DNA from 2 places in the Cellulomonas shaoxiangyii genome. Region 1 is predicted to be linked to the other one. Evidence: predicted binding sites of a transcription regulator. Region 1 holds the regulator's gene; the other holds the start of a gene.
The links. Region 1 encodes LexA, which represses DNA repair genes until DNA is damaged. Its sites were predicted from a motif close to TCGAACANNTGTTCGA; they were not measured.
Positions count from the first base shown of each region.

Region 2: the regulator LexA is predicted to act here: its motif matches at 12,785-12,800, upstream of uvrA (excinuclease ABC subunit UvrA).

Region 1 is NZ_CP039291.1:2,286,101-2,300,786, forward strand. It holds gene E5225_RS10370 (proteasome assembly chaperone family protein) at 1-66, opposite strand, end outside; gene E5225_RS10375 (response regulator) at 176-613, opposite strand; gene E5225_RS10380 (sensor histidine kinase) at 634-2,208, opposite strand; gene E5225_RS10385 (PP2C family protein-serine/threonine phosphatase) at 2,205-3,422, opposite strand; gene E5225_RS10390 (HelD family protein) at 3,615-5,861, shown strand; gene E5225_RS10395 (DUF4956 domain-containing protein) at 6,024-6,707, shown strand; gene E5225_RS10400 (polyphosphate polymerase domain-containing protein) at 6,704-7,555, shown strand; gene E5225_RS10405 (CotH kinase family protein) at 7,647-9,743, shown strand; gene serA (phosphoglycerate dehydrogenase) at 9,841-11,040, shown strand; gene E5225_RS10415 (DUF5302 domain-containing protein) at 11,152-11,340, opposite strand; gene nrdR (transcriptional regulator NrdR) at 11,472-11,975, opposite strand; gene E5225_RS10425 (LysM peptidoglycan-binding domain-containing protein) at 12,228-12,650, opposite strand; gene lexA (transcriptional repressor LexA) at 12,952-13,719, shown strand; gene E5225_RS10435 (L-lactate dehydrogenase) at 13,801-14,686, opposite strand, start outside.
Region 2 is NZ_CP039291.1:1,730,479-1,745,164, reverse strand. It holds gene E5225_RS08005 (RNA polymerase-binding protein RbpA) at 1-284, opposite strand, end outside; gene secG (preprotein translocase subunit SecG) at 297-542, opposite strand; gene tpiA (triose-phosphate isomerase) at 704-1,498, opposite strand; gene E5225_RS07990 (phosphoglycerate kinase) at 1,502-2,701, opposite strand; gene gap (type I glyceraldehyde-3-phosphate dehydrogenase) at 2,864-3,871, opposite strand; gene whiA (DNA-binding protein WhiA) at 4,137-5,117, opposite strand; gene E5225_RS07975 (gluconeogenesis factor YvcK family protein) at 5,187-6,182, opposite strand; gene rapZ (RNase adapter RapZ) at 6,179-7,120, opposite strand; gene uvrC (excinuclease ABC subunit UvrC) at 7,117-9,270, opposite strand; gene E5225_RS07960 (OsmC family protein) at 9,338-9,847, shown strand; gene uvrA (excinuclease ABC subunit UvrA) at 9,886-12,753, opposite strand; gene E5225_RS07950 (glycoside hydrolase family 15 protein) at 12,878-14,686, shown strand, end outside.

The DNA.
Region 1 (14,686 bases):
CGTGCGCGCGTCCAGGCGCTCGGCGACCTGCGCGTCCACGTCGTAGATGCCCCGGGGGTCCAGCATGTCGCTCCACTCACTCACGTCGTCGTCCTGTCACGGGGTGCAACGCCGCAGGGCCCGCGGCTCTTCCCGCGGCGGGCACGTCGACGCCCCGAGGCCTCGACGGGCGCGCTCAGCGACCCGGCAGCCGCACGACCTCGACGAAGAACTCGTCGATCTGGCGGACCACGTCGATGAACCGGTCGAAGTCGACGGGCTTGGTGACGTACGCGTTCGCGTGCAGCGAGTACATCCGCAGCACGTCCTCCTCCGCCTCGGACGTCGTGAGGACGACGACGGGGATGGACCGCAGCGCCGCGTCGGACTTCAGGGCCTCGAGGACCTCGCGCCCGTCCATCCGCGGCAGGTTGAGGTCGAGCAGGATGAGGTCGGGCGTAGGGGCGTCGGCGTGCTCCCCCTGCTTGCGCAGGAACTCGAGCGCGCTGACGCCGTCGGAGACGACCGAGAGGCGGTTGCGGACCTTGTTGTGCTCGAACGCCTCGCGCGTCATGAGCACGTCGCCCGGGTCGTCCTCGACGAGGAGCACCTCGATCGTCTTCTGGTCCGCCACGTTCCGCTCCGTCCGTCCCCTCACGGGGTGTCAGCCCCGGCGGCCGCGGGCAGGGTCAGCCGGATGGTGGTGCCCTCCCCCGCCGTCTCGGGGATCCAGATGCGACCGCCGTGGAACTCGACGATCTTCTTGCACAGCGCGAGGCCGATGCCGGTGCCCTCGTAGACGTCCTTGGCGTGCAGCCGCTGGAAGATGACGAACACCCGCTCGGCGTACTGGGGGTCGATGCCGATGCCGTTGTCGCGGCACTCGATCTCCCAGGAGTCTTCCACGCGGCGCGCGCTGACGTGGACGCTCGGCACACGGTCCGGGTGCCGGAACTTGACCGCGTTCCCGACGAGGTTCTGGAAGAGCTGGACGAGCAGCGGCTCCTCGCCGCGCACCACCGGCAGGTCGTCGTGCGTCACCACGGCGCCGGCGTCCTCGATGCGCTCGTCGAGCTGGTCGACGGCGCGCTCGAGCGCCTTGCCGAGGTCGACGTCGACGACCTCCCCACCCAGGCGGCCGACGCGGGAGAAGCCGAGGAGGTCCTGGATGAGGCGCTGCATGCGCTTGGCGCCGTCCACGGCGAACTCGATGTACTGGTCGGCGCGCTCGTCGAGCTGGCCGCCGTAGCGCTTCTGCAGGAGCTGGGTGAAGCTCGCGACCTTGCGCAGCGGCTCCTGCAGGTCGTGCGAGGCGACGTAGGCGAACTGCTCGAGGTCGCGGTTGGACCGGCGCAGCTCCTCGGCCTGCTCGGTGAGCCGGTCGTGCGCGTCGGCGATCTCCGTGCGCGAGCGGCGCAGCTCGGCGAGCTGCGCCACGAGCGCCACGCGCATCTGCTCGACGTCGTGCGCGAGGGCCTCGATCTCTCCCGGGCCGTCCGAGGCGACGTGGTGCTCGAGGTCCCCCTCGGCGACCGCCCGCGCGTCCGCGGCGAGCGCGTCCACGGGGGTGACGACCCAGCGCCGCAGCGCGACCCAGATCAGCACGCTGACGACGACCGACGTCAGCACGACGGTCGTGATCAGGGCGGCGGACAGGTTGGTGAGGCGCTCGAGCTCGGAGACCGCGTCGGCGCGCACGCCCCGCAGCCGGTCCAGGTACCCGCCGACGCCGGCGCGCACCTCGTCGAAGTAGACGCGCCCCGCCTCGATCTGCGCGGGCGTGACGGACGCCGGGCCCTCCGCCTCGATCTGCGCGATGAGCGGCTCGGCGTACTCCGAGTACCAGGCGCCCGCCGCTGCCACCGCGACCTCGTACGCGTCGACGATGCCGTCGTCGCCGGAGATCTCCGCGACGGCGAGCGCGGTCGCGCCGAAGTCGGAGTCCGACTCGAGGGAACGCTCGTACGGCTCGAGCGTCACCGGGTCGCCCGTGAGCGCGTAGCCCCGCAGCCCGGTCTCGGCGTCCACGAGGGAGACGAACGCACGGTCCGTCTCCGTCACGGCGTCGAAGTACTCCTCCGTGACCGCGCCCTGCAGGTCCAGCGTGCGGACGAACACCGTCGCCGTGAGCAGGACGACCAGGCCGAGCACGAGGCCCGCGGAGGCGAAGAGCCCGCTGAGCCGCCGGCGCAGCGTCATCGCGGGCTGCGCCGTGACGGCGGCGCTCATGCGCCCCACCCGACCAGCACGACGGCGGCGTCGTCGACGAGGTCGCCGCCGTGGCGCGCACGGACGGCGCCGATCAGGTGGCCGAGCACGGGGTCCTCCTCCTGGCCGCGGACCGGCACGGGCGCACCGCTCGTGGCACGCAGCGTCGCGTCGGTGAGCTCCATCAGCCCGGCCTTGCCGAGCCGTTCGCCGCCGGGCCCCACGGTGGCCTCCAGCAGCCCGTCGGTGTACATCAGCACGCGCCACGACGCGCCCAGGTCCAGCCGGCGCGCGGGCCACCCGCCCCCGACGGGGATGCCGAGCGCCCGGCCGCGCGAGTCGGCGGGCAGCAGCCGGGAGTGCTCGCCGAGCAGCAGCGGCACGGGATGGCCCGCGAGATACAGGTCCGCCGAGCGACGGTCGGGCGCGATGGCGAGCATCGAGACGGTCGTGAAGACCTCGGGCCGTGCCCGCTCGGCCTCGAGGACCCGCTCGAGCAGCACGAGCACCTCGCCGGCCGGCACGTCGGCCAGCACGAGGGTGCGCCACGCGGTGCGCAGCGTGGCCCCGAGCGCGGCCTCGTCCGGCCCGTGCCCGCACACGTCGCCCACGATGGCGAGCACGCGCCCGTCGGGGCGCTCGACCACGTCGTAGAAGTCGCCGCCGAGCAGACCGTCGCGTCCCGCGCGGTAGCCGACCCGCACCTCGAGGCGCGGGTCCGCCAGCACGGGACGGGGCAGCAGAGCCCGCTCGAGGCGCGTGGTCTCCGCCGCGCGCACCAGGCTGCGGTACAGGGCGCGGTCGGTGTCCTCGAGGCGACGGCGCTGGACGGCGTAGCGCACGGCGCGCGCGAGGCTGTCCCCCTCGACGTCGCCCTTCATGAGGTAGTCCTGCGCGCCGACGGCGAGCGCGGCGAGCCCCGCGTCGGTGTCCGTGAGGCCGGTCAGCACGACGATCGGGGGCGCGCCGGCCGCCAGGACGCGCTCGAGCGCCCCCAGGCCCATCGCGTCGGGGAGGCCGAGGTCGAGCAGGACGCAGTCGACGTCGAGGTGGGCGAGCGCCTCGTCCACCGAGCGCGCCCAGACGATGCCGCCGGCGAGCCCCGCGTCGGCGAGGTGCTCCTGGACCAGCAGCGCGTCGCCCTCGTCGTCCTCGACGAGCAGGATGCGCAGCCCGGCGTCGACGTCGGCGCGGCCGCGCAGGTCGTCGTGCGACGTGGCCGGGGAGGTCGTCAACGCCCGTCCTTCCGCAGGTCTGCCCGCCTGGTGCGGGATCGGCAGGGAGAACTGTAGGGCAGCGCTCCGACGGCGGGGCACCCGGCCGCCGACACGCCCCGGGCGCCGCACCGCACGGGCGGGCCCGTGGGAGCGGATAATGGACGGCCGCCCGTGCGCCCGCACGGCCGGACGACGGGGGTGAGCGCGCAGGTGGCTGGGAGCGACCGGGAGCTGGACGGCGAGCAGAGGGTCGTCGACGGGCTGTACGCGCGCCTCGACGAGCTGCGCGCGCAGGCGCGCCGACGCCTCGCCGACGTGCGCCGTCAGCGGCCCTCGGGCTCCCCGCAGAACCGCTCGGAGCGGGACGCCTTCGCGACCCTGTACGAGGACCGGGTGGCGCAGCTCGAGGCCGTCGAGGACCGGCTCGCCTTCGGCCGGCTCGACCTCGTCGAGGGCGAGCGCCGGTACATCGGCCGCATCGGCCTCAACGACGACGAGCAGACGCCCCTGCTGACGGACTGGCGCGCGCCCGCCGCGCAGGCGTTCTACCGCGCGACGTCGGCCCGGCCCGACGGCGTGGTGCGCCGCCGCCACCTCGTCACCGCGGGCCGTCGCGTCACGGGCGTCGAGGACGACGTGCTGGACCTCGACGCGTTCACCGCCGCGGGCGCCGACCCCGACAGCCTCTCCGGCCTGTCCGGCGAGGGCGCGCTGCTGGCGGCGCTCGCCGCCGGGCGCACGGGACGCATGGGCGACATCGTCGCGACCATCCAGGCCGAGCAGGACGCGATCATCCGCTCGGAGCTCAGCGGTGCGCTCGTGGTGCAGGGCGGCCCGGGCACCGGCAAGACCGCCGTCGCGCTGCACCGCGCGGCCTACCTGCTCTACAACCACCGGCGCCTCCTGGAGCGCTCCGGCGTGCTGCTGGTCGGGCCCTCACGAACCTTCCTGCGCTACATCGACCAGGTCCTGCCGTCGCTCGGGGAGACGGGCGTCGTGACCGCGACGGTCGCCGAGCTCGTGCCCGGGGTCGAGGCGCGGGGAGTCGAGGACGACGCCGTCGCGGCGGTCAAGGGCCGCGCCGTCATGGCGCGCGTCGTGGCGCGCGCCGTGCGCCAGCGCCAGCGCGTCCCTGCGGAGCCGGTGCGGGTGCGGATCGACGGGCGGACGGTCGTCGTGCGGCCCGACGACGTCGCCGCGGCGATCGCGCGCGCGCGCCGCCAGCACAAGCCGCACAACCAGGCGCGCGTGACGTTCGTGCGGGACATGCTGTCCCGGCTCGCGGAGCAGTACGTCCAGCAGCTCGCGTGGGACGTCCCGGCGGAGGACCGCGCCGAGATCGTCGAGGACCTGCGCACGACGCGGGAGATCCGCATCGCCCTGAACCTCGCGTGGATGCCCCTGACGCCGCAGGGGCTCCTCACGGACCTGTACACGAAGCCGCACCGCCTCGAGGCGGCCGCACCCGAGCTGTCGCCGGCCGAGCGCCGCAGCCTCGCGCGGCCCGCGGACGCGCCGTGGACGCCCGCCGACGTGCCGCTGCTCGACGAGGCCGCGGAGCTGCTCGGCGAGGACGACCAGGCCGCGCGGGCCCAGGCCCGCGCGGACGCCGAGCGCCGCACCGCCGAGGTGGAGTACGCGCGCAACGTGCTGCGCTCGACGGGTGCGGACGACATGGTGTCGGCGGAGGTGCTCGCGGACCGGTTCGCGAGCACCGGGCCGAGGCTCACGACGGCGGAGCGCGCCGCCGCCGACCGGACGTGGGCCTACGGGCACGTCGTGGTCGACGAGGCGCAGGAGCTGTCGCCGATGGCCTGGCGGGCGCTCCTGCGGCGCGTCCCGACGCGCTCCCTGACCATCGTCGGCGACGTCGCGCAGACCTCGGCCGCCGCGGGTGCGCACGACTGGGCCCGCACGCTGGACCCCGTGCTGCGGGGCAGCTGGCGCGTCGCCGAGCTCACGGTCAACTACCGCACGCCGCGGACGGTGGCGGAGGCCGCCCAGCGGGTCGCCCGCGCCGCGCGGCTGCCCCTCACCCCGCAGACGTCCGCACGCGAGGTGCCGGACGCGCTGCGGCTGACCCGCGCGGCCGACGACGCCGCGCTGGTCCCCACGGCGGCGGCCGCCGCGCACGCGCTCGCGACCGAGGTGGGCGGAGAGGCCGGAGCGGGGCGGACCGCGGTGATCGCGGTCGGTGCGCGCACCGCGGCGCTGCTCGAGGCGCTGCGCGGCCTCGGGCGGACGCCCCCGACCGGTGACGTGGTCGACCTCGACGCGCCGCTGGTCGTGCTGACGCCGACGCAGGCGAAGGGGCTCGAGTTCGACGCGGTGGTGCTGGTGGAGCCGGCGGAGGTGCTGGCGGCCTCCGGGGGCGACCTGTACGTCGCGATGACGCGCCCGACCCGCGTGCTCGAGGTCGTGCACTCCCGGCCGCTGCCGACGGGGCTCGCCGACTGAATCTGGCAATTCCTGGAAAACGATGTCGATATCGTTATGGAAATCGTTTAGCACGTTGACCCCGTGCGCGCCCCGCACGCAATGTCCCTGTCGTTCGCACACCGTCCACCGGCAGTTCACCGGGCGGACGGCTGGACGCCACTGCAGGGGGTGCACCGCGTCATGGACCGACTCGTGCTCATCGCCGCCGACCTGGTGGCCGTGGCACTGCTCACGTGGACGTACTTCCGCCGCCACCGCCGCCGCGACCTCGTCGTGGCGTTCATCGGCGTCAACGTGGGCGTCCTCGCCGTCGCTGCGTCGCTCGGCTCCGGCGGCGTCGGCGCCGGGCTCGGTCTCGGCCTCTTCGGCGTGCTCTCGATCATCCGGCTGCGGTCCACCGAGATCGGCCAGCGCGAGGTCGCGTACTACTTCGCCGCGCTCGCGCTGGGGATCCTCGGGGCGTTGCCCGCGCCCGAGCCGTGGCAGGGGCCCGCGCTCATGGCGTTGCTGCTCGTCGCCGTGCTCGCCGCGGACCACCCGCGCCTGCTGCAGCGCCACCGCCGCCAGGAGCTGGTGCTCGACGGTGCGCACGTCGACGAGGTCGCGCTCGTCGCGCGGCTCGAGGGCCTGCTCGGTGCCCGCGTGCACACGGTCAGCGTGCAGCGCGTCGACCTCGTCGACGACACGACCTGGGTCGACGTCCGCTACGAGGTGCTGACGCCGCCGTCGGGGCGTCGCCGCACCGGACGGCGGGCCGGAACGCCGGTCGTGCGCACGAGCGCACTCGCACGCACCGCGACGTCGTCCCCCGGCGCGGCGCCCGCGGGCACGTGGTCCGGTTCCGCGCCCGGGACGACCCCGTGACGGCCGCGACGGCCGCCGCCGCGGTCCTGCCGGCGCGCGGCCTCGCCGCCGCCCCCCGACCCGACCGCGCCGCGCTCGCCGAGCCCCTCGCCCGGCTCGGGACCGTCGGGCTCGACGCGCTCGTCGCCACCGCCGCGCTGCAGACGCGGGTGGACCGCAAGTACCTGGTCCCGCTCGACGCGGTCGAGGCGCTGCTGCGGGGGCTGCCCACGGACGCGCGCGTGCTCCGGATCGGCGACCTGCGCGTCTTCGACTACGAGTCGGTGTACTTCGACACACCGGACCTGCTCGCGTACCGCCTCGCCGCCCACCGCCGTCGGCAGCGCTTCAAGGTCCGCACCCGCACGTACGTGGACTCGGCGGCCTGCTGGCTCGAGGTCAAGACCCGCGGCAGCCGCGGGACGACCGTCAAGGAGCGGGTGGAGCACGCGCTCGAGCACCGCGCCGACGTGGCGCCCGGCCGCGCGTTCGTGTGCGCGACGCTCACCGCGCGCGGCGTCGTCGGCGCCGACGACCTCGTGCTCGCGCCGGTGCTGGTCACGCGGTACGCCCGCGCGACCCTGCTGCTGCCGGGCACGGCGAGCCGGCTCACCGTCGACGTGGACCTCACGTGGGACGACGGACGCACGCCGCTGCACCTGCGGCGCCTCGCGGTGGTGGAGACCAAGAGCGGGTCGACCGCGTCCGCCGCCGACCGTGCGCTCTGGTCCCTCGGGCACCGCCCCGTGCGCATCTCGAAGTACGCCACGGGGCTGGCGACCCTGCGGCGCGAGCTCCCCGCGACCCGGTGGAGCCGCACCCTGCACCGGCACCTGCTCCCCCACGCCACGCCGCCCGACCCGCGCTGACCGTCCTGCTCACTGCACCCGCCCGCACCCGACACCGCCGTCGTCCCGCCGGCACCGCACGCGGCCCGTCCCGGGCCGGAGGAGGCTCGTCATGCCGCACCCCGTCCGTCGCACGCTCGCCGCCGCCGCCGTCGTGGCGGCCCTCGTCCTCCCGGCGGGCGCGCTGCCCGCGTCCGCCGGACCCGGCCGGGCCGCGCCCCTGCCGGCCGCCGTCGACACCGGCCTGCAGGGCGACGTCACCTTCTCCGTCCCGCCCGGCACGTTCACGGGCGAGGTGTCCGTCGCGCTCGGCACGGCCGTCACGGGCGCCGTGGTCCGCTACACGACCGACGGGTCCGCCCCCACGGCGTCGTCCCCCGTGTACGCCTCCCCCCTGCGGCTCACCCGCAGCACGGAGGTCCGGGCGCAGGCGTTCAGCGGCGGCACGCCGACCGGTGAGCCGGGCACCGCCCAGTACGTCGCCACCGCCGTGACGACGGCGCACGACCTCCCGGTGCTGCTGCTCGACTCCTACGGACGCGGCCCCGTCGCCGACGACTACCACTCGGTCGCGGCCATGGAGTTCCAGCCGGCGGGCGGCACGACGTCGCTCACCGCCGATCCGACGCTCGTCGGCCGGGCCGGGTACCGCCTGCGCGGGCAGTCCAGCCGCATGTTCGACAAGAAGCCGTACCGCCTCGAGCTGCGCGACGCGCAGGACGACGACCTCGACCTGCCCTTCTTCGGCATGCCCGCCGAGTCGGACTGGGTGCTGCGCGGTCCGTACGCCGACAAGTCGCTCGTGCGCGAGGCCCTCGTGCTCGACCTCGGGCGCGAGATGGGCCTCGCCGTGCCGCGGTACCGGTTCGTCGAGGTCTACGTCAACGACGACGCCGCTCCCGTCGCCGCGGACGACTACCGGGGCGTCTACCTCCTGCTGGAGACCATCAAGAACCAGAAGGACCGCCTGGACCTCAAGAAGCTCGACGCCGACGACGTCACGGCCCCCGCGGTCGAGGGCGGGTACATCCTGAAGTTCGAGTGGAAGGCCACGGAGGGCCCGACGCTGTCGTGCGCCGGCGCGACGGCCACCTGCTGGACCGACCTGGAGGTGCACGACCCCGACGACCTCGTCGCCCAGCAGCGGGCGTACATCACGGCGTACGTGCAACGACTGCACGACGTCCTGCACGGGCCGGGGCGCGCCGACCCGGCGACCGGGTACCCGTCGCTCATCGACGTGGGCTCGTTCGTCGACCTGGTGATCGTCAACGAGCTGAGCCGCAACATGGACGCCTACTACCGCAGCCTCTACCTGTACAAGGACCGCGGCGGGCTGCTGACGGCGGGCCCGCTGTGGGACTACGACCTCACCTTCGGCGTCGGCGGGTACTTCGGCAACGAGCAGACCGCCGGGTGGCAGTACCAGCAGACGCGCCAGCCCGTGGCCACGGACTGGTTCACGATCCTGATGGCGGACCCCGCGTTCGCCAACCGCGTGCGCGCACGCTGGCAGGAGCTGCGGCGCGGACCGCTCTCGGACGCCGCGCTGCGCCAGCGGGTGGCGACGCTGTCGGCACAGGTGGAGAACGCCGCGGCGCGGGACGTGCGGCGCTACCCGCGCCTGACGACCCGCATGGTGGGCCCGTTCATCACGTCCACCACGGGCACGTGGCGCGGGCAGGTGCAGGAGGTGCAGGACTGGGCGCTGCGCCGGGCGGCCTGGCTCGACGGCCCGCAGGCATGGGGCGCGGCCGCGACGCCCGTGCCCACGCCCACGGCCACGCCGACGCCGACGCCGACCCGGACGCCCACTCCCACACCGACACCCACACCGACACCCACACCGACGCGGACCGCGACTCCCACGGCCGGCCCGACCCCGACGGCCACGCCCACGTCCGCGCCCGCGGGGTGCACGGCGACGTTCCGTGCCGTGTCCCGGTGGCCGGGCGGTTTCCAGGGCGAGATCACGGTCACGGCGGGCACGGCGGCCGTGGCGGGGTGGACGGTCGGCGTGACGCTGCCCGCCGGCACGACGCTGTCCCAGGCGTGGAACGCGACCGTGACCGCGTCGGGCAGCACGCTGCAGGCCCGCGACGCCGGCTGGAACGCCGCGCTGCGACCGGCCGCCTCCACCAGCTTCGGGTTCCTGGCCACCACGTCGGGAGGCGAGGGCACACCGGCCCTGACCTGCACGGCGCGGTGACGCGGCGGCGGGACGCCGTGCCCGGCACGAGGCGGGCACGGCGTCCGGTCCACGGGACGGCTTTGGTCCACGACCCGGACCGGGAGCACCATGGGGCGTGCCCACCGCGCTGCTGCTGGAGAACCTCCACCCCCAGGCCCGCCAGATCCTCGAGACGGCCGGCTTCGACGTCGTCACCCGGACGGGTGCGCTCGACGAGGGCGAGCTGATCGAGGCCCTCGCCGGCGTCCAGGTGCTCGGGATCCGCTCGAAGACGCACGTGTCGGCCGAGGTGCTCGCCGCCGCGCCCGACCTCGAGGTCGTCGGGGCGTTCTGCATCGGGACCAACCAGATCGACCTGCACGCGGCCGCGGACCGCGGCGTCGCCGTGTTCAACGCGCCCTTCTCGAACACGCGGTCGGTCGTCGAGATCGCGATCGCCGACATCATCGCGCTGACCCGCCGGCTCACGGTGCTCGACACCGAGATGCACGCGGGTGTCTGGAACAAGTCCGCCACGGGCGCCCACGAGGTCCGCGGGCGGACGCTCGGCATCATCGGGTACGGCAACATCGGCACGCAGCTGTCCGTGCTCGCGGAGAACCTCGGCATGTCGGTGGTCTTCTACGACACCGCCGAGAAGCTCGCCCTCGGCAACGCGCGCCGCATGGACACGCTGGACGAGCTGCTCGAGACGGCCGACGTGGTGACGCTGCACGTCGACGGCCGCTCGGGCAACGCGGGCATGTTCGGTGCCAAGCAGTTCGCGCGCATGCGCCCCGGGGCCGTCTTCCTCAACCTGTCGCGCGGGTTCGTCGTCGACTACGCCGCGCTGCGCGAGGCGGTGCTGTCCGGCCACGTCGCGGGCGCCGCGGTGGACGTCTTCCCCGTGGAGCCCAAGCGCAAGGGGGACCCGTTCGAGTCGGAGCTGCGCGGCCTGCCGAACGTCATCCTCACCCCGCACACCGGCGGGTCGACCGAGGAGGCGCAGGAGGCCATCGGCCGGTTCGTCGCGAACAAGGTGCGCGACCACCTCGCCACCGGCTCGACGAACCTGTCCGTCAACCTGCCCAACCTCGCCCTCGACCAGCGTCCCGACGCCCACCGCATCGCCTACCTGCACCGCAACGTGCCGGGCGTGCTGGCAACCATCAACGCCACGCTCGCGGAGCACGGCGTGAACATCGAGGGCCAGCTCCTGGCGACGCGCGGCGAGCTGGGGTACGTCGTCACCGACGTGAGCACGCTCATCGACCCCGCCGTCGTCCAGGCGCTGGCCGGCCGGCCCGAGTCGCTGCGCCTGCGGCTGCTGTCCTGACAGCGCGCGCCGGCTCCTGCGCACGCACACCAGCGGCGCGTCACCTCCCGAGGGGTGACGCGCCGCTGGTCGTGGCGCACGTGCGCCACGCGGGCGCACCGGGCCGGTCGGTCAGGCGGAGCCCGACTTGCGCTGGAACCGCCGCTGCGTGGGGCCGGCGGTCTCGGAGCCGTGCACCTGGCCCGTGTTGCGCGTGCCGTCGGCCGTGCGGTGGCCCTGCGTCTTCTTGCGCTCGAGCGCCTCGCGGAACCGGGCCTTCGCCTCGTCGCTGGCCGCGTTCGGCCGGTCGTCGTTCACCATGGGGGCACCTCCGTCGTCCTCGGGAGACCCCAGGGTGCCGGACGGCGACCGATGGCACCAGTCGATACCCCCGCCGGCGAGCCGGACGACCCCGGCCGAGCGCCCTGCGGCTCGTCCTGCCGGGCGGCTGCTCAGCGGGCGGGCTCGTCCGCCGACGCGCCGGCGGCGGCGTCCGCCGCGCCCTGCTGCTCCCGCTCCGCGCGGAGCACCGTGATGGCCGCCTCGAAGTCGTCGAGCGAGTCGAAGGCCTGGTACACGCTCGCGAAGCGCAGGTACGCGACCTCGTCCAGCTCCCGCAGCGGCCCCAGGATCGCGAGGCCGATCTCGTAGGCGTCGATCTCGGCCGAGCCGGCGGAGCGCAGCGTCTCCTCGACCTTCTGCGCGAGCAGCGCGAGGTCGTCCTCGCTGACGGGACGACCCTGGCACGCCTTCCGGACGCCGTTCGCGATCTTCTCGCGGCTGAACGGCTCCGTCGCGCCCGAGCGCTTGACGACCGACAGGCTGGCCGTCTCGACCGTCGTGAACCGGCGGTGGCAGCTGGGGCACTGGCGACGCCGCCGGATGGAGGACCCGTCGTCGGACGTACGGGAGTCGACGACCCGCGAGTCGGTGTGCCGGCAGAACGGACAGTGCACGAGGGACCTCTCGGGAGCGGCGTGCCGCGGCCGCCGGGGCGCCCGTCGACCGGTAGGACGTGGTGACGGTAGGCCGTGCGGAGAACGGTCGCAAGCACGACCGCCGGTGCGCCCGCCGCGGCCGGTCGGCGTGGGCCCTGCCGGCACGCCCGTCCGCGCGGGTGCCCGCGGCACACGTGCCCGGGTCCGACGGAGGCACGCGTGCCTCCGGGCCCGACGGAGGCACGCGTACCTCCGGGTCCGACCGGACGCTCAGCGGGCGGGGACCACGACCGTCTGCCCGGCCTGCAGCCCGCCCGCCGGCAGCTCGTTCAGCTCCATGAGCTGCAGCACCACGTCGCGCACGTCGTCGCCGGGGCCGGCGACCGCGGCGGCCAGGCCCCAGAGCGTCTCCCCCGGCGCCACCACGACGCGCTCCACCTCGGTCCCGCCCCGCGGGCCGTCCGCCCGGGCCGACAGCGCGGCGCCACCGACGCCCGACGCGACCGCGAGCGTGAGCGCCAGCAGCCAGACGACGAGGCGGCCGCGCGCCGTGAGCCGCAGCGGGGCCTCCGCCGCGGTCGTGCGCGCCACCCGTGCCGACGGGCGCCCGGGGGCCGCTCGCCCCGCCCCGCCCGTCGGTCCGGCCGTCGTCCCGGCCGCGATCCGGCCCGGTGCGATCGTCATCGCGCTCATGTCCTGTCCTCCGTCGTCTCGAACACCTGTTCGTCGAACGCCTGTACGAGTTCTAGCAGACGCCTCCGACATCCGTCGAGACACGCTCGAACAGATGTTTGATCCGGCACCCGTGCACCCCTAGGCTGGGGCGCGTCACGAAGTGCACCACCGACCACCGACACGGCCCCCTGACCAGCACGGACGCGGCGGGCGGCGCGGCGGCAGGGCCGCGGGACGCACGGCAGGGACGGCCGGAGCACGGACCGGGCAAGGACCAGCAAGGACCGAGCAGGGACCAGCGCAGGGATCAGGAGGCGCCGTGGGCGTGCAGGGCGGGACCAGGACGGCCGCGACGGCCGCGCAGGACGTCACGAGCGCCGCGGCGACGGTCGTCGAGCTCGGCGCCGACGGGGCCTCCGACGGGCTCACGGCGCGCCAGCGCCTCGTCCTCGACACGATCCGCGCGTCGGTGGAGGCCCGCGGGTACCCCCCGAGCATGCGCGAGATCGGCGACGCGGTCGGCCTCACGAGCCCCTCGAGCGTCAAGCACCAGCTCACCGCGCTCGAGCGCAAGGGCTTCCTGCGTCGCGACCCGCACCGGCCGCGCGCGATCGAGGTCGTGCAGCCGGACGACGCGCGGACCGTCGGCACGCTGCCCCCCGCCCGCGGCGTCGACCTGGGCACGGACGCGCCCGAGCGCGACGGCGCACCGGCCCCGTCCTACGTGCCGGTGGTCGGGCGGATCGCCGCCGGCGGGCCGATCCTCGCGGAGCAGGTCGTCGAGGACGTGTTCCCGCTCCCCCGGCAGCTGGTCGGCGAGGGAGACCTCTTCCTCCTGCGGGTCGCGGGCGACTCGATGGTCGACGCGGCGATCTGCGACGGCGACTGGGTCGTGGTGCGCCGCCAGCCGGTCGCGGAGAACGGCCAGATCGTCGCGGCCATGATCGACGGCGAGGCGACCGTGAAGACGTTGAAGCGCACCGACGGGCACGTGTGGCTCCTGCCGCACAACCCCGCCTACTCCCCCATCCTGGGCGACGAGGCCACCGTCCTCGGCCGCGTGGTCAGCGTGCTGCGCAGCCTCTGACGGACGTCGGGCCGCACGACGCGGGCCGGACGGCGACCTCCTCGCCGTCCGGCCCGCGTCGTGCGCAGTGCCTCGTCCCCGTCAGAACCCGAAGCGCCGCGCGACGGTGCGGACGGCCTCGGCGGAGCGCCGCAGCCCCAGCAGCTCGTCGGACGACATCGGCACCTCGAGGCGCTCGGCGACGCCCGAGGCACCCACGACCGTCGGCACGCTCAGGCAGACGTCGGAGATCCCGAGGTAGCCGTCGAGCAGCGACGACACGGGCAGGATGCGCTGCTCGTCCTTCAGGACGGCCTCGATGATGCGCGAGCCCGCCAGCGCGATCGCGTAGTTGGTCGCGCCCTTGCCCTCGATGATCCGGTACGCCGACTCGACGACCTCGTGCGCGATGGCCTCGCGCACCTCGCTCGTGAGCGGCCCGTGGCCCCCGACGCCCGGCCACTCGAGCAGCGGCACCGCGCCGATCGACGCCGAGCTCCACAGCGGCAGCTCGCTGTCGCCGTGCTCACCGGCCACGTACGCGTGCACGTTCTGCACCGCCACGCCGGTGTGCCGCGCGATGAGGTAGCGCAGGCGCGAGGAGTCGAGCACGGTGCCCGAGCCGAAGAGCTGGGCCGGCGGCAGCCCCGAGATCTGCAGCGAGGCGTACGTGACGACGTCGACGGGGTTCGTCACCATGACGTAGACCGCGTTCGGGGCCACCTCGACGATCCCCGGCAGCACCTTGCGCACGAGCGAGATGGTCGCCTCGGCGAGGTCGAGGCGCGACTGACCGGGCCGCTGCTTGGCGCCGGCCGTGAAGACCACGACGTCGCAGTCGGCGAGCACCGACACGTCGTCCGACCCCACCACCTCGGCCATCGACATGAACTGGATGCCGTGGCTGAGATCGAGGACCTCCGCCTCGACCTTCTGCCGGTTGACGTCGAGCAGCGCGACCGTGCGGGCCGCGCCGCGCATCAGCGCC
Region 2 (14,686 bases), 560 kb from region 1:
TCGCTGCGGCGCTCCTTCACGTAGGCGAGGTGCGTCTTGTAGGGCTCGTTCTTGATCGGCGCCGGCGGGTTCGCCGGGTCCTGACCCGCGGGGAAGCCGCAGCGCGGGCAGTCCCACGTCTCGGGTGCGTCCGCGGCTGCCTCCTCCGCGAAGCTCGGCCGGGTCTCGTGGCCGTTGCCGCACCAGTACGAGATCCACACGCGCGGAGCGGCGTCGCCGCGCTCCGCCTCGCCCATGGGTCCCGCGCCGACGCGGGACCCTCTGATCGCGCTCCCGCTCGCCATCGCCGATGCCTCTCAGTCCGCGAACTTCTCGATGAGCCCGAGCAGGACGATCATGACCGTCCACACGAGGGCGACCGCCACCGTGATGCGGTTCAGGTTGCGCTCGGCCACGCCGGACGAGCCCGCGCCGGCCGTGATGCCGCCGCCGAACATGTCGGAGAGTCCGCCGCCCTTGCCCTTGTGCAGCAGCACGAGGGGGACCAGCAGGAGGCTGGTGAGCACCAGCAGCACCTGGAGAGAGATTCGCAGGGCAGTCACGTCGGTGGGCTTCCTCAGCTCGGCGGTCATGGCGCGGGCCGCGCCGCCGGGTGGCGGCGGCACGACGACCGCGGTACAGGGTAGGCGACGCGGGGCGGTGCGAGCCAGCACCACCCCGCGTCGCCGGCACGCGTCGGGACGCGCGCACGTGGGTCGAGCGGTCAGCCGACCTGGTGGGAGCGGAAACGGACGATCTTCGCGAACTCCTCGGGGTCGAGGCTCGCACCACCGACCAGGGCGCCGTCGACGTCGGGCTTCGCCATGATCGACGCCACGTTGGACGACTTCACCGAGCCGCCGTAGAGCACGCGCACCGCGTCGGCGGTCGCCTGGTCGTAGAGCTCACCGACACGCACGCGGATCGCCCCGCACAGCTCCTGGGCGTCCTCCGGCGTGGCGGTCTCGCCCGTCCCGATCGCCCAGACGGGCTCGTACGCGACGACGAGGCCGGCGACCTGCTCGGCCGTCAGGCCCTGGAGCGCGCCGTCGAGCTGCGCGAGCGTGTGCGGCACGTGCTCGCCCGCCTTGCGCACCTCGAGCGGCTCCCCCACGCACAGGATGGGCACGAGGCCCGCGGACAGCGCCGACCTCACCTTGGCGTTCACCAGGGCGTCGTCCTCGTGGTGGTACTGCCGGCGCTCGGAGTGGCCGACGGCCACGTACGTGCAGCCGAGCTTGGTGAGGAACAGCGGCGAGATCTCGCCGGTGTACGCACCGGACTCGTGGGCCGACACGTCCTGCGCGCCGTAGACGAGCTCGAGCTTGTCCGCGTCGACGAGCGTCTGCACGCTGCGCAGGTCGGTGTACGGCGGGAGCACCGCGACCTCGACCGACGCGTAGTCGTGCTTCGCGTCCTTGAGCGTCCACGCGAGCTTCTGCACGGTGTGCGTGGCCTGGTGGTGGTCCAGGTTCATCTTCCAGTTGCCCGCCATCAGCGGGGTACGGCTCTGCGCCACGGGTCAGTCCTCCAGCACTGCGATGCCCGGGAGGGTCTTGCCCTCGAGGAACTCCAGCGACGCGCCGCCGCCGGTGGAGATGTGGCCGAAGTCGGCCTCGTCGAAGCCGAGCGTGCGCACGGCCGCGGCGGAGTCGCCGCCCCCGACGATCGTGAAGCCGCCGTTGCGGCCCGCGTCGACCAGCGCCTGCGCGACGGCACGCGTGCCGGCGGCGAACGCCTCGAACTCGAACACGCCGGCGGGGCCGTTCCAGACGACGGTCTTGGCGTCGACGATCTTCGACGCGAAGAGCGCGGCGCTCTCGGGGCCGATGTCCAGGCCCATCTGGTCGTCCGGGATCGCGTCGGCGGGGACGACCGTCGCCGGCGCGTCGGCCGCGAACCGAGGTGCCACGACGACGTCGACGGGCAGGACGATCTCGACGCCGCGCTCGGCGGCCGTCGCGAGGTAGCCCTTCACCGTCTCGACCTGGTCCTCCTCGAGGAGGCTCGTGCCGACCGAGCGGCCCTGCGCCGCGAGGAACGTGAACAGCATGCCGCCGCCGATGAGCAGGCGGTCGGCCTTGCCGATCAGGTTCTCGATGACGCCCAGCTTGTCCGACACCTTGGAGCCGCCGAGGACGACGACGTAGGGACGCGCCGGGTCGTCGGTCGCCTTGCGCAGCGACTCGACCTCCTTGAGCACCAGCTGGCCGACCGCGTGCGGCAGGCGCTGCGCGACGTCGTAGACCGACGCCTGCTTGCGGTGCACGACGCCGAAGCCGTCGGAGACGTAGGCGTCGACCAGCGACGCCAGCTCGTCCGCCAGCGCGCCGCGCTCGGCCTCGTCCTTCGACGTCTCGCGGGCGTCGAAGCGCACGTTCTCGAGCAGCGCGATCTGGCCGTCCTCGAGCCCCGCCACGGTCGCCTTCGCGGACTCGCCCACGAGGTCCTCGGCGAGGGCCACGGGCTGGCCCAGCAGCTCGCCGAGACGCTCCGCGACGGGCGCCAGCGAGTACTTCGGGTCGGGAGCGCCCTTGGGGCGGCCGAGGTGCGCCACGACGACGACGCGAGCGCCCTTGGCGAGCAGCGCCTGCAGGGTCGGCAGCGCCGCACGGATGCGGCCGTCGTCGGTGATGGTCGTGCCGTCGAGCGGCACGTTGAAGTCCGAGCGGACGAGCACGCGCTTGCCGCGCAGGTCGCCCAGGTCGTCGATGGTCTTCATGGTCTCCTACCTCGCTGCCGCCGGGCGGTGCCGGCGGCCAGGTGCGGTGCCCCGGCGACGGCCGGGGGTCGGGGCGGACGGCCCCGGACACAGCAGCGTCCGCGTGCGCCGGGCCGGTGGCCTCGGCGCACGCGGACGCATGGACTGCCTACGGGCGCGTCGTCAGGAGAGACGCTCGCCCACGTACTCGGTGAGCTTGACGAGGGAGTTCGAGTAGCCCCACTCGTTGTCGTACCAGGCGACGACCTTCACGAGGTCGCCCGAGACCTTGGTGAGCTTCGAGTCGAAGATGCTCTGGTGCGGGTCCGTGACGATGTCCGAGGACACGATCTCGTCCTCGACGTACTCCAGGACGCCCTTCAGCGGACCGTCGGCGGCGGCCTTGACCGCGGCGTTGACCTCGTCCACGGTCACCTCGCGCGAGGCGGTGAAGGTGAGGTCCGTGGCGGAGCCGGTGATCGTCGGCACGCGCAGCGCGTAGCCGTCGAGCTTGCCCTTGAGCTCGGGCAGGACGAGCGACACGGCCTTGGCGGCACCCGTCGACGTCGGGACGATGTTCTGGGCGGCGGCGCGGGCACGGCGCAGGTCCTTGTGCGGCCCGTCCTGCAGGTTCTGGTCGCCCGTGTACGCGTGGATCGTCGTCATGAGGCCGCGCTCGATGCCGATCGAGTCGTTGAGGGCCTTGGCGAGCGGCGCGAGGCAGTTGGTCGTGCACGACGCGTTGGAGATGATGTGCTGCGTCGCCGCGTCGTACTGCTCGTGGTTCACGCCGACGACGAAGGTGCCGTCCTCGTTCTTGGCCGGGGCCGAGATGATGACCTTCTTCGCGCCGGCGTCGATGTGCGCCCGGGCCTTCGTGGCGTCCGTGAAGAAGCCGGTCGACTCGATGACGATGTCGGCACCCAGCTCGCCCCAGGGCAGGTCCGCCGGGTTGCGCTCGGCGAGCGCCCGGATGGCCTTGCCGTCGACGATGATGTTCTCGTCGTCGAAGTCCACGCTCAGCGGGAAGCGGCCGAGGACGGTGTCGTACTTGAGCAGGTGGGCGAGGGTCTTGTTGTCCGTCAGGTCGTTCACCCCGACGATCTCGATGTCGGCCCCCGAAGCCACGATGGCGCGGTAGAAGTTGCGCCCGATGCGGCCGAAGCCGTTGATGCCGACCTTGATGGTCACTTGCCCTCCTCGGCACGCGCCGAGCTGAACCCGGCGCACACAGTTGGTGTCGGTCACGCACGCCGCTGTGCGTCCCGGTCGTCGGCCCGCAGCGGCGCCGGGACGTTGCCCAGCGTGTTGCGCGCGCGTTGCGATCGGATGACCCGAGCCTATACCCCGGTGCTCAGGTCCCGCCCATGACGTTGGTCCGCCCCCGGCACCCGTTCGCATGCTGGACGGACCGCGGAACGTGCACCGGCGCCCCCGGACCCGCCCCGCGGACGCGTCAGAGGTCGAGCAGGTCGGGGCTGAGGCCGGCCTCGGTGTCGGGGATGCCGAGCTCCACGGCCCGGCGGTCGGCCGTCGCGAGGAGGCGTCGGATGCGACCGGCGACCGCGTCCTTGGTCAGGGGCGGGTCCGCGAGCTTGCCCAGCTCCTCCAGCGACGCCTCCTTGTGCGCGAGCCGCAGCTCGCCCGCGTGCCGCAGGTGGTCGGGCAGGTCGTCGCCGAGGATCTCGAACGCGCGCTCGACGCGGGCGCCCGCCGCCACGGCGGCCCGTGCGGAGCGCCGCAGGTTGGCGTCGTCGAAGTTCGCCAGCCGGTTGGCGGTGCCGCGCACCTCGCGCCGGACGCGGCGCTCCTCCCAGAGCAGCATCGTGTCGTGCGCACCCAGACGCGCCAGCATCGCGCCGATGGCGTCGCCGTCGCGGATCACGACGCGGTCGACCCCGCGCACGTCCCTGGCCTTCGCGGTGATCCCGATGCGGCGGGCCGCGCCGACGAGCGCGAGCGCCGCCTCGGGGCCGGGGCACGTCACCTCGAGCGCCGACGACCGCCCGGGCTCGGTCAGGGAGCCGTGGGCCAGGAAGGCGCCCCGCCACGCGGCCTCGGCCTCACCCGTGCCCGCCGAGACGACCTGCGGCGGCAGGCCTCGCACCGGGCGACCGCGGTTGTCGAGCAGACCCGTCTGGCGGGCGAGGGACTCGCCCTCCTTCACGACGCGCACGACGTACCGGCTGCCGCGGCGCAGGCCGCCACCGGAGACCACGATGATGTCGCTCTCGTGCCCGTAGACCTCCGCGATCGCCTGCCGCAGGCGACGGGCGGCGATGCCCGTGTCGAGCTCCGCCTCGATGACGATGCGCCCGGAGATGATGTGGAGGCCACCGGCGAAGCGGAGGGTCGCGGAGATCTCCGCCTTGCGGCACGAGATCTTGTCCACCTTGAGGCGGGCGAGCTCGTCCTTCACCTGTGCCGTCAACGCCATGCGGTCATCCTGCCATTGCCGGACACATGTCCGTGGTCGCCTCCCGCTGCGCCGCCGAGGTCGCGTGCGTCACCCGGAGGCACGCGTCCCCACGTCCCCCAGGTAGCCCTCGACGACGTCCCGCAGGGCGGCCGCCAGGCGCAGCGGGTCGTGCACCGCCCGCTGGTCGCCGCGGCTGACCTGCCGCACGAGGAGCTGCGCCCCGAGCTCGCCGCACCGGACCGCGAGGCTCGACACGTCGTCCACCGACGCCGGGTCCGCGACCACGGCGTGCAACGGCAGCTCCGGCGCGTGCGCCCGCAGCACGTCGAGGTGGTCACCCGGACGCATGCCGGCGGTCTCCCCCTCCTCCGGCGTGAGGTTGAGGATCACGACGATGCGCGCCGTCGTCTCGAGCAGGGCCCGACGCAGCTCCGGGACCAGCAGGTGGGGCAGCACGGACGTGTACCAGGAGCCCGGGCCGAGGACCACCCAGTCGGCCGCACGCACGGCCTCGACGGCCTCCGGGCACGCCGGCGGCGCGGGCGGGTCCAGCCGGATCTGCTCGATGACGTCGACCGTGCGCGCCACCTCGCTCTGCCCCACCACGACGTCGATCGCACCGCCCGGGCGCCGCACGTCCGCCTCGATGCGCAGCGGCACCGACGCCATCGGCAGGACCCGCCCGCGCGCGCCGAGGAGCCGGCCCACCAGGTCCAGGCCCTCCACCGCGTCCCCGAGGATCTCCCACAGCGCGACGATCAGCAGGTTCCCGACGGAGTGCCGGTCGAGGGGACCGTCCGACGTGAACCGGTGCTGCAGGAGGTCCCGCCACGTGCGGCCCCAGTCCGAGTCGTCGGTCAGCGCGGACAGCGCCATGCGCAGGTCGCCCGGCGGCAGCACGTCGAGCTCCTCGCGCAGCCGCCCGGACGACCCGCCGTCGTCCGCGACCGTGACGATGGCGGTGATGCGGTCGGTCATGAGGCGCAGCGCGGAGAGCGACGCGGACAGCCCGTGACCGCCCCCGAGCGCCACGACGGCCGGCCGCACGGGGTCGTGCGGCCGGACCGGCGACGTCTCCGTCACTCCTTGCCCAGGTCGCGGGCGGTCACCTGCACCCGGTGGCCGCGCTCGCGCAGGCGCGCGCCCAGCGCCTCGCTGATGGCGACCGAGCGGTGCTTGCCCCCGGTGCACCCGACGGCGATGGTGACGTACCGCTTCTCCTCGTGCAGGTACCCCGCCAGCACGGGTTCCAGCGCGTCGGCGTACCGCTCGACGAACGTGGTGGCACCGGGGAGCCCGAGCACGTAGTCCCGCACGGGCGCGTCGCGCCCGGAGAGGTGGCGCAGCTCGGTGATCCAGTACGGGTTCGACAGGAAGCGCACGTCGACGACGTGGTCCGCGTCGAGCGGCAGGCCGTACTTGAAGCCGAACGACAGGATCGACACCCGCAGCACGTCCTCGCCGGGGCTGCTCACGGCCGCGCGGACCTCGCGCGCGAGGTCGTGGACGTTGAGCTCCGAGGTGTCGATGACGACGTCGGCCTGCTCGCGCAGCTCCTCGACCAGGGACCGCTCGAGCGCGATGCCGTCGAGGATGCGTCCCTCGCCCTGCAACGGGTGCGGGCGGCGCACCTGGTCGAAGCGGCGCACGAGGACCTCGTCGGACGAGTCGAGGAACAGCACGCGCACCTCGACGCCGGCGCCGCGCAGCTGCTCGAGCACGCCGGTGAGTGCGGCGAAGTACTCGCGGCCGCGGACGTCGATGACGGCGGCGAGCCGCCGGGCGCCCGACCCGACGGGACCGCTCGTGAGCATCCCGACGAGGTGCGTCAGCATCTGCGCGGGGAGGTTGTCGACGACGTACCAGCCGAGGTCCTCGAGGACCGCGGCGGCACGGGTGCGCCCGGCACCGGACATGCCGGTGATGATCAGGACCTGCGCCCGGTCCAGGATCGGGGCCTCGGCCGCGGCCTCGAGCGCGGGGATGCCGGAGGGGACGGTGATGGGCGACGGCTCGCTCATGCGCCCAGGATGCCAGTCCGTGGGCCGTGCGCCTCCGGGGACCCGCCGCCGGGCGCCGCCGCGTGCACCGGTTCCGTCGGCTGCGCGGGCATCGGCCCCGTCATCGGCTCCGTCATCGGCCCCGTCACCGGCTCCGTCATCTGCTCCGCGATCGGCTCCGTCATCTGCTCCGGTACCGCCTCGGGCGCCGGCTCGCGTCCCCCGAGCGCCGCCACCACGGCCTCCGCCGTGCGCGCGCCCATGCCGGGCACCGTGGCGATCTCCTCCGCCGACGCGGCCCGCAGGCGCTTCACCGACCCGAAGTGGCGCAGCAGCGCGGCCTTGCGCGCCGGGCCGAGGCCGGGGACGTCGTCGAGCACGGAGACCGTCATGCCCTTGCTGCGCCGCTTGCGGTGCGCCGAGATGGCGAAGCGGTGCGCCTCGTCGCGCACCCGCTGCAGCATGTACAGGCCCTCGGAGCTGCGCTGGAGGATCACGGGGTACTCCTCCCCCGGCACCCAGACCTCCTCCAGGCGCTTCGCCAGTCCGCACAGCGCGACGTCGTCCACGCCCAGCTCCGCCAGCGCCGCGGCGGCGGCGGCCACCTGCGGCGGACCGCCGTCGACGACGACCAGGTTCGGCGGGTACGCGAACCGTGCCGCCCGCCCCGTGGTCGCGTCGACCTCGCCGCTGCGCGGGCCGTCGTCCTCCTCGCCGTCACCGAGGTCCGGGTCCCCCAGCTGCGAGCGCTCCGCGAGGTAGCGCCGGAAGCGGCGCGTGATGACCTCGTGCATCGCCGCGGTGTCGTCCCGCGCGCCCTGGCCGTCCGGGCCCCGCACGCTGAACAGCCGGTACTCGCTCTTGCGGGCGAGCCCGTCCTCGAAGACCACCATGGACGCCGACTGGTACGTGCCCTGGTTGTGCGAGACGTCGTAGCACTCGATCCGCAGCGGCGCGGTGGGCAGGTCGAGCGCCTCCTGGATCTCCCGCAGCGCCTGGCTGCGCGTCGTGAGGTCGCCCGCGCGGCGGGTGCGGTGCAGCGCGAGCGCGTGCTCGGCGTTGCGCAGCACGGTGCGCGCGAGCTCCGCCTTGTCGCCGCGCTGCGCGACGCGGACCTGCACGCGGCTGCCGCGCAGGCCGGTCAGCCACGTCTGCATCTGCTCGAGGTTCGTCGGCAGCACCGGCACGAGGACCTCGCGCGGGACGGCGCCCGTCGCGGCGCCCCCGGCCGTGTCCTCGCCGCCGTACACCTGCTGCAGGAGGTGCTCCACGAGCGCCGCGTCGTCGAGGTCCTCGACCTTCTCGACGACCCAGCCGCGCTGGCCGCGGATCCGGCCACCCCGCACGTGGAAGACCTGGACGGCGGCCTCCAGCTCGTCCCCGGCCATCGCGAAGAGGTCGGCGTCGGTGCCGTCCGGGAGCACGACCGCATTGCGCTCGGTCGCCTTCTCGAGCGTCGCCACGTCGTCGCGCAGGCGTGCCGCCCGCTCGAAGTCGAGCTCGGCCGCCGCCTCCTTCATCCGCTGCGTGAGCCGGCGCGTGAAGCGTGCCGTGTCACCGGCCATGAAGTCGCAGAAGTCCCGCGCGAGCTGCTGGTGGTCCTCCGCCGAGATGCGCCCGACGCACGGCGCCGAGCACTTGTCGATGTAGCCGAGCAGGCAGGGGCGCCCCTGCTGCCGCGCCCGCCTGAACACACCGGCCGAGCACGTGCGGACCGGGAAGACGCGCAGCAGCAGGTCGACGGTCTCGCGGATGGCCCACGCGTGCGCGTACGGCCCGAAGTACCGCGTGCCCGCACGCTTGGCGCCGCGCATGACCTGCACGCGCGGCACCTCGTCGGCCATCGTGACGGCGAGGTACGGGTACGACTTGTCGTCGCGGTACTTGACGTTGAACCGGGGGTCGAACTCCTTGATCCAGGAGTACTCGAGGGCGAGCGCCTCGACCTCGGTGCCGACCACGGTCCACTGCACCGACGCCGCCGTCGTCACCATCTGCTGCGTGCGCGGGTGCAGGTGCGCGATGTGCTGGAAGTAGCTGTTCAGCCGGTTGCGCAGGCTCTTGGCCTTGCCGACGTAGATGACGCGGCCGTGCTCGTCGCGGAAGCGGTAGACCCCGGGGGCGTCGGGGATCTCCCCCGGCGCGGGACGGTAGGTGGCGGGATCGGCCATGGGTTCGAGCCTAGTTCGCCCGACCGACACACCCCGCCGCCGGACCCCCCGCTCGTAGGGTGGCCGCATGCCGCCGATGCACACGTACACGGTCGACCTGCGGTGGACGGGCGCCGGCGACGCGGGCACCGCCACGTACACGTCGTACGGGCGCGACCACGAGCTGTCCGCCCCCGGCAAGCACGTGCTCGCCGGGTCGTCCGACCCGGCCTTCCGGGGCGACCCGGCACGCTGGTCGCCGGAGGAGCTGCTGGTGGGTGCCCTCGCGCAGTGCCACATGCTGTGGTTCCTGCACCTCGCGGCACAGCGCGGCGTCGTGGTCGCGGGCTACGTCGACCACCCGACGGGCGTCATGCGCGTCGAGGCGGCCGGGCACGGCCAGTTCACCGAGGTCGTGCTGCGGCCCCAGGTGCGCGTGCTGGCGGGGACGACGCTCCCCGACGGCACGCCCGTGTCCGACCCGGTTCTCGCCGAGGTCCACCGCGCGGCGCACGAGCACTGCTTCGTCGCGCGCTCGGTGAACTTCCCCGTGCGTCGGGAGCCCGCGCCGCTCACCCGCGGCGCCGCGGACGCCTGACGCCGGTCCCGACGTCCACCGGTCGCCGCCCCCGCGGCTCACGCGCTGGCGCCGACCGGCTCCCGTTCCGCGTCGAGCACGTCGGCGAGGAACCGGCCCGTGTGGCTCGCCTCGACGCCCGCGACGTGCTCGGGCGTCCCCTCGGCCACCACCGTCCCGCCGCCGTTGCCGCCCTCGGGGCCCATGTCGATGACCCAGTCGGCGTTCTTGATGACGTCGAGGTTGTGCTCGATCACGATGACCGAGTTCCCCTTGTCGACGAGGGTCTGCAGCACGCCGAGGAGCTTGCGGATGTCCTCGAAGTGCAGCCCCGTGGTCGGCTCGTCGAGGACGTACACCGTGCGACCGGTGGAGCGTCGCTGCAGCTCGGCCGCCAGCTTGACGCGCTGCGCCTCGCCGCCCGACAGCGTGGGCGCCGGCTGCCCGAGCCGGACGTAGCCCAGGCCCACGTCGACGAGCGTGCGCAGGTGCCGGGAGATCGCCGGCACGGCGGCGAAGAACTCCGCCGCCTCGGCGATCGGCATGTCGAGCACGTCCGCGACCGTCTTGCCCTTGAAGTGCACCTCGAGCGTCTCGCGGTTGTACCGCGCGCCGTGGCACACCTCGCACGGCACGTAGACGTCGGGCAGGAAGTTCATCTCGATCTTGAGCGTGCCGTCGCCCGAGCACGCCTCGCACCGGCCGCCCTTGACGTTGAACGAGAACCGGCCGGGCGTGTAGCCGCGCACCTTGGCCTCGGACGTCTCCGCGAACAGGCGGCGGACGTGGTCCCACACGCCCGTGTACGTCGCGGGGTTGGACCGCGGCGTGCGGCCGATCGGCCCCTGGTCGACGTGCACGACCTTGTCCAGGTGCTCGAGGCCGGTGACGCGCCGGTGCCGGCCGGCGACCTGGCGCGCGCCGTTGAGCTCGTTCGCCATCACCGTGTAGAGGATCGAGTTCACGAGCGTCGACTTGCCCGACCCGGACACCCCGGTCACGGCCGTGAGGATGCCGAGCGGGAACGACACGTCGACACCGCGCAGGTTGTGCTCGCGGGCGCCGACGACCGTGACGACGCGCTCGGGGTCGACCGGCCGGCGCGTGGCCGGCGTGCCGATCGAGCGCCGGCCCGACAGGTACGCACCGGTCACGGACTCCCGCGAGTCGAGCAGGCCCTGCAGGTCGCCGGAGTGCACGACGTGCCCGCCGTGCTCGCCCGCCCCGGGGCCGATGTCGACGATCCAGTCGGCCGTGCGGATGGTGTCCTCGTCGTGCTCGACGACGATGAGGGTGTTGCCGAGGTCGCGCAGGCGCGTCAGGGTGTCGATCAGCCGGCGGTTGTCGCGCTGGTGCAGCCCGATCGACGGCTCGTCGAGGACGTAGAGCACGCCGACGAGCCCCGACCCGATCTGCGTCGCGAGCCGGATGCGCTGGGCCTCGCCGCCCGACAGCGTCCCCGCGGGCCGCATCAGCGACAGGTAGTCCAGACCGACGTCCAGGAGGAAGCCCAGGCGTGCCTGGATCTCCTTGAGGACCTGCGCCGCGATGGCACGCTCGCGCTCGCCGAGCTCGAGCTGGTCGAGGAACGTGCGCGCCTCGTTGATCGGCAGGTCGCAGACCTCGGCGATGGACCGTCCGCCGACCTTCACGGCGAGCACCTCGGGCTTGAGTCGCGCGCCCTTGCAGACCGGGCACGGGACCTCGCGCATGTAGGCCTCGTACTTCTCCTTGCTCCACTCGGACTCGGTCTCCGAGTGGCGGCGCTCGAGGAACGTCAGGACGCCTTCGAAGCCCGTGGAGTAGGTCCGCTCGCGCCCCCACCTGTTGCGGTAGCGGACCTTGACCTCGTGGTTCTCGCCGTGCAGCACCGCGTCCTTCGCGCGCTTGGGCAGCGCACGCCAGGGCGTGTCCATCGAGAAGCCCATGTCCTGCGCGAGGGCCGTCAGCACCCGCGTGAAGTACTCCGACGACACCTGCGACCACGGCGCGACGGCGCCCTGGCCGAGCGAGAGCTCGTCGTCGGGGATCACGAGGTCGGGGTCGACCTCGAGCCGCGAGCCGATGCCCGTGCACTCCGGGCAGGCGCCGTAGGGCGCGTTGAACGAGAACGTCCGCGGCTCGATCTCGTCGAGCGTGAGCACGTGGTCGTTGGGGCACGCCCGCTTCTCGGAGAACCGGCGCTCGCGCTCCGGGTCGTCCGCGTCGGCGTCCACGAGCTCGATGACGAGCAGGCCGCCGGCGAGCAGCAGCGCGGTCTCCACGGAGTCCGTGAGCCGGCGCTGCACCCCCTCGCGCGAGACGAGGCGGTCCACCACGACCTCGATGTCGTGCTTGAGCTTCTTCTCCAGCGTCGGCGGCGTGGCGAGCTGGACGACCTCACCGTCGACGCGGGCGCGCGAGAAGCCCTTGCCCTGCAGCTCGCGGAACAGCTCGGCGTACTCCCCCTTGCGGCCCCGGACGACCGGCGCGAGCACCTGGTAGCGCGTGCCGTCGGGCAGCTCGAGGAGCCGGTCGACGATCTGCTGCGGCGTCTGCGCCGTCACGCGCTCGCCGCACACCGGGCAGTGCTGCGTGCCGGCGCGCGCGAACAGCAGGCGCAGGTAGTCGTACACCTCGGTGATCGTGCCGACGGTCGACCGCGGGTTGCGGTTGGTCGACTTCTGGTCGATCGACACGGCGGGCGAGAGGCCCTCGATGAAGTCGACGTCCGGCTTGTCCATCTGCCCGAGGAACTGGCGCGCGTACGCCGACAGCGACTCGACGTAGCGGCGCTGCCCCTCGGCGAAGATCGTGTCGAAGGCGAGCGACGACTTGCCTGACCCCGACAGACCCGTGAACGCGATGAGGGCGTCCCGGGGCAGGTCGAGGTCGACGTTGCGCAGGTTGTGCTCCCGGGCACCGCGGACCACGAGGCGATCGTTCACAGCGGACGAGTCTACGTGCGGCGACCGACAATCGCACACGTGTTCGACGTCACTCGCCGGAGGGGAACACCGGCGGACGCGGACCGGCGCGCGTCCGGGACGGGCGCCCACCATGCTGGACGCGATGACCACCCCGCCCGCCCCGGCCCGCCTGCTGCCCGGTCAGTCCCCCATCGGTGACTACGCGGTCATCGGCGACGGCCACACCGCCGCGCTCGTGTCCCTGCACGGGTCGGTCGACTGGTTGTGCCTGCCGCGCTTCGACTCCGACGCCTGCTTCGCCGCGCTGCTCGGCACGCCCGATCACGGGCGGTGGTTGCTCACGGTGCCCGACGCGACCGAGGTGACCCGACGCTGGCGCGGCGACTCGTTCGTGCTCGAGACGACCTACCGCTCCCCCTCGGGCACGGCCGTGGTGACGGACGCGATGCCGCTCGGCGACGGTCGCGCCGACCTCGTCCGTCGCGTGGTGTGCACGCAGGGCGAGGTCGTGGTCGCGCACGAGTGGACCGTCCGCCTCGGCTACGGGTCCGTGGAGCCCTGGGTCCGGCACGAGCGGGACCCCGAGGGCAACGACACGATCCGGGCGCTCGCGGGGCCCGACTCGCTCGTCCTGCGTGGCGACCGGCTCCCCCACGCGGTCGACCGGCACCACCGCGACGAGGTCGTGCTGGCCGCCGGGGAGCACCTCGAGCTGGCGCTCACCTGGATCCCGTCGTGGGCGGAGGTCCCGCCGCGGCTGACGATCGAGGACCGCGTCGACTCCACGGCCATCGCCTGGGGCCTGTGGGCGCGCGACTGCGCCTACGCCGGCCCGTACCGGGAGGCGGTCGTCCGCTCGCTCCTGGTCCTGCGGATGCTCACCGACGCGACGACGGGCGGCATCGTGGCCGCGGCCACGACGTCCCTCCCGGAGTCCCCCGGCGGCGCACGGAACTGGGACTACCGGTTCTGCTGGCTCCGCGACGCGGCGCTCACGCTCGAGGCGCTGATCGAGCAGGGGTTCCGGGAGGAGGCGACGGAGTGGCGCGACTGGCTCATGCGCGCGGTCGCGGGAGACCCTCGCGACCTGCAGATCATGTACCGGCTCGACGGCAGTCGACGCCTGCCGGAGCTGACGCTCGACCACCTGCCCGGGTACGCGGGCTCACGGCCGGTGCGGGTCGGGAACGCCGCGGTCGGGCAGGTGCAGCACGACGTCCTGGGTGAGGTGATGAGCGCGCTCGCGACGGCGCGCGTGGCGGGCCTCGCGGAGACGGACGACTCGTGGTCGCTCCAGTGCCACCTCGTGGAGGCGCTGGTGGCCGACTGGAGGGAGCCCGACCGCGGCATCTGGGAGGTCCGCGGCGAGCCGCGCCACTTCACGCACTCGAAGGTCATGGCGTGGGCCGCGGTCGACCGTGCGGTGCGCGCGGCGGAGACCCACGGGCTGGACGCGCCCCTCGAGCGGTGGCGCGCCACGCGGGACGAGATCCACGCCGAGGTGCTCGAGCACGGGTGGTCCGCCGAGCTCGGGACGTTCGTTCAGCACTACGGCGCCCGGCACACCGACGCGTCGCTCCTGCAGCTCCCGCAGGTCGGCTTCCTGCCCGCACAGGACCCGCGCGTGCTCGCCACGATCGCCGCCGTGCGCGCCGAGCTCGAGGTCGCGCCGGGCCTCGTGCTGCGCTACCGCACGGACCGGACGGACGACGGGCTCGCGGGCGCCGAGGCGCCGTTCCTCGCGTGCTCGTTCTGGCTCGCCGACGCCCTCGCCCGCGCCGACGACCTCGCGGGCGCGACGGCCGTCCTCGACGCGCTCGTCCCGCTCGGGGGCGAGCTGGGCCTGCTGGCCGAGCAGTACGACCCGGCGACCGGCAGGATGCTCGGCAACGTCCCGCAGGCGCTGTCGCACCTCGCGCTCGTGCGGGCCGCGCACAGCCACGACCTCGCC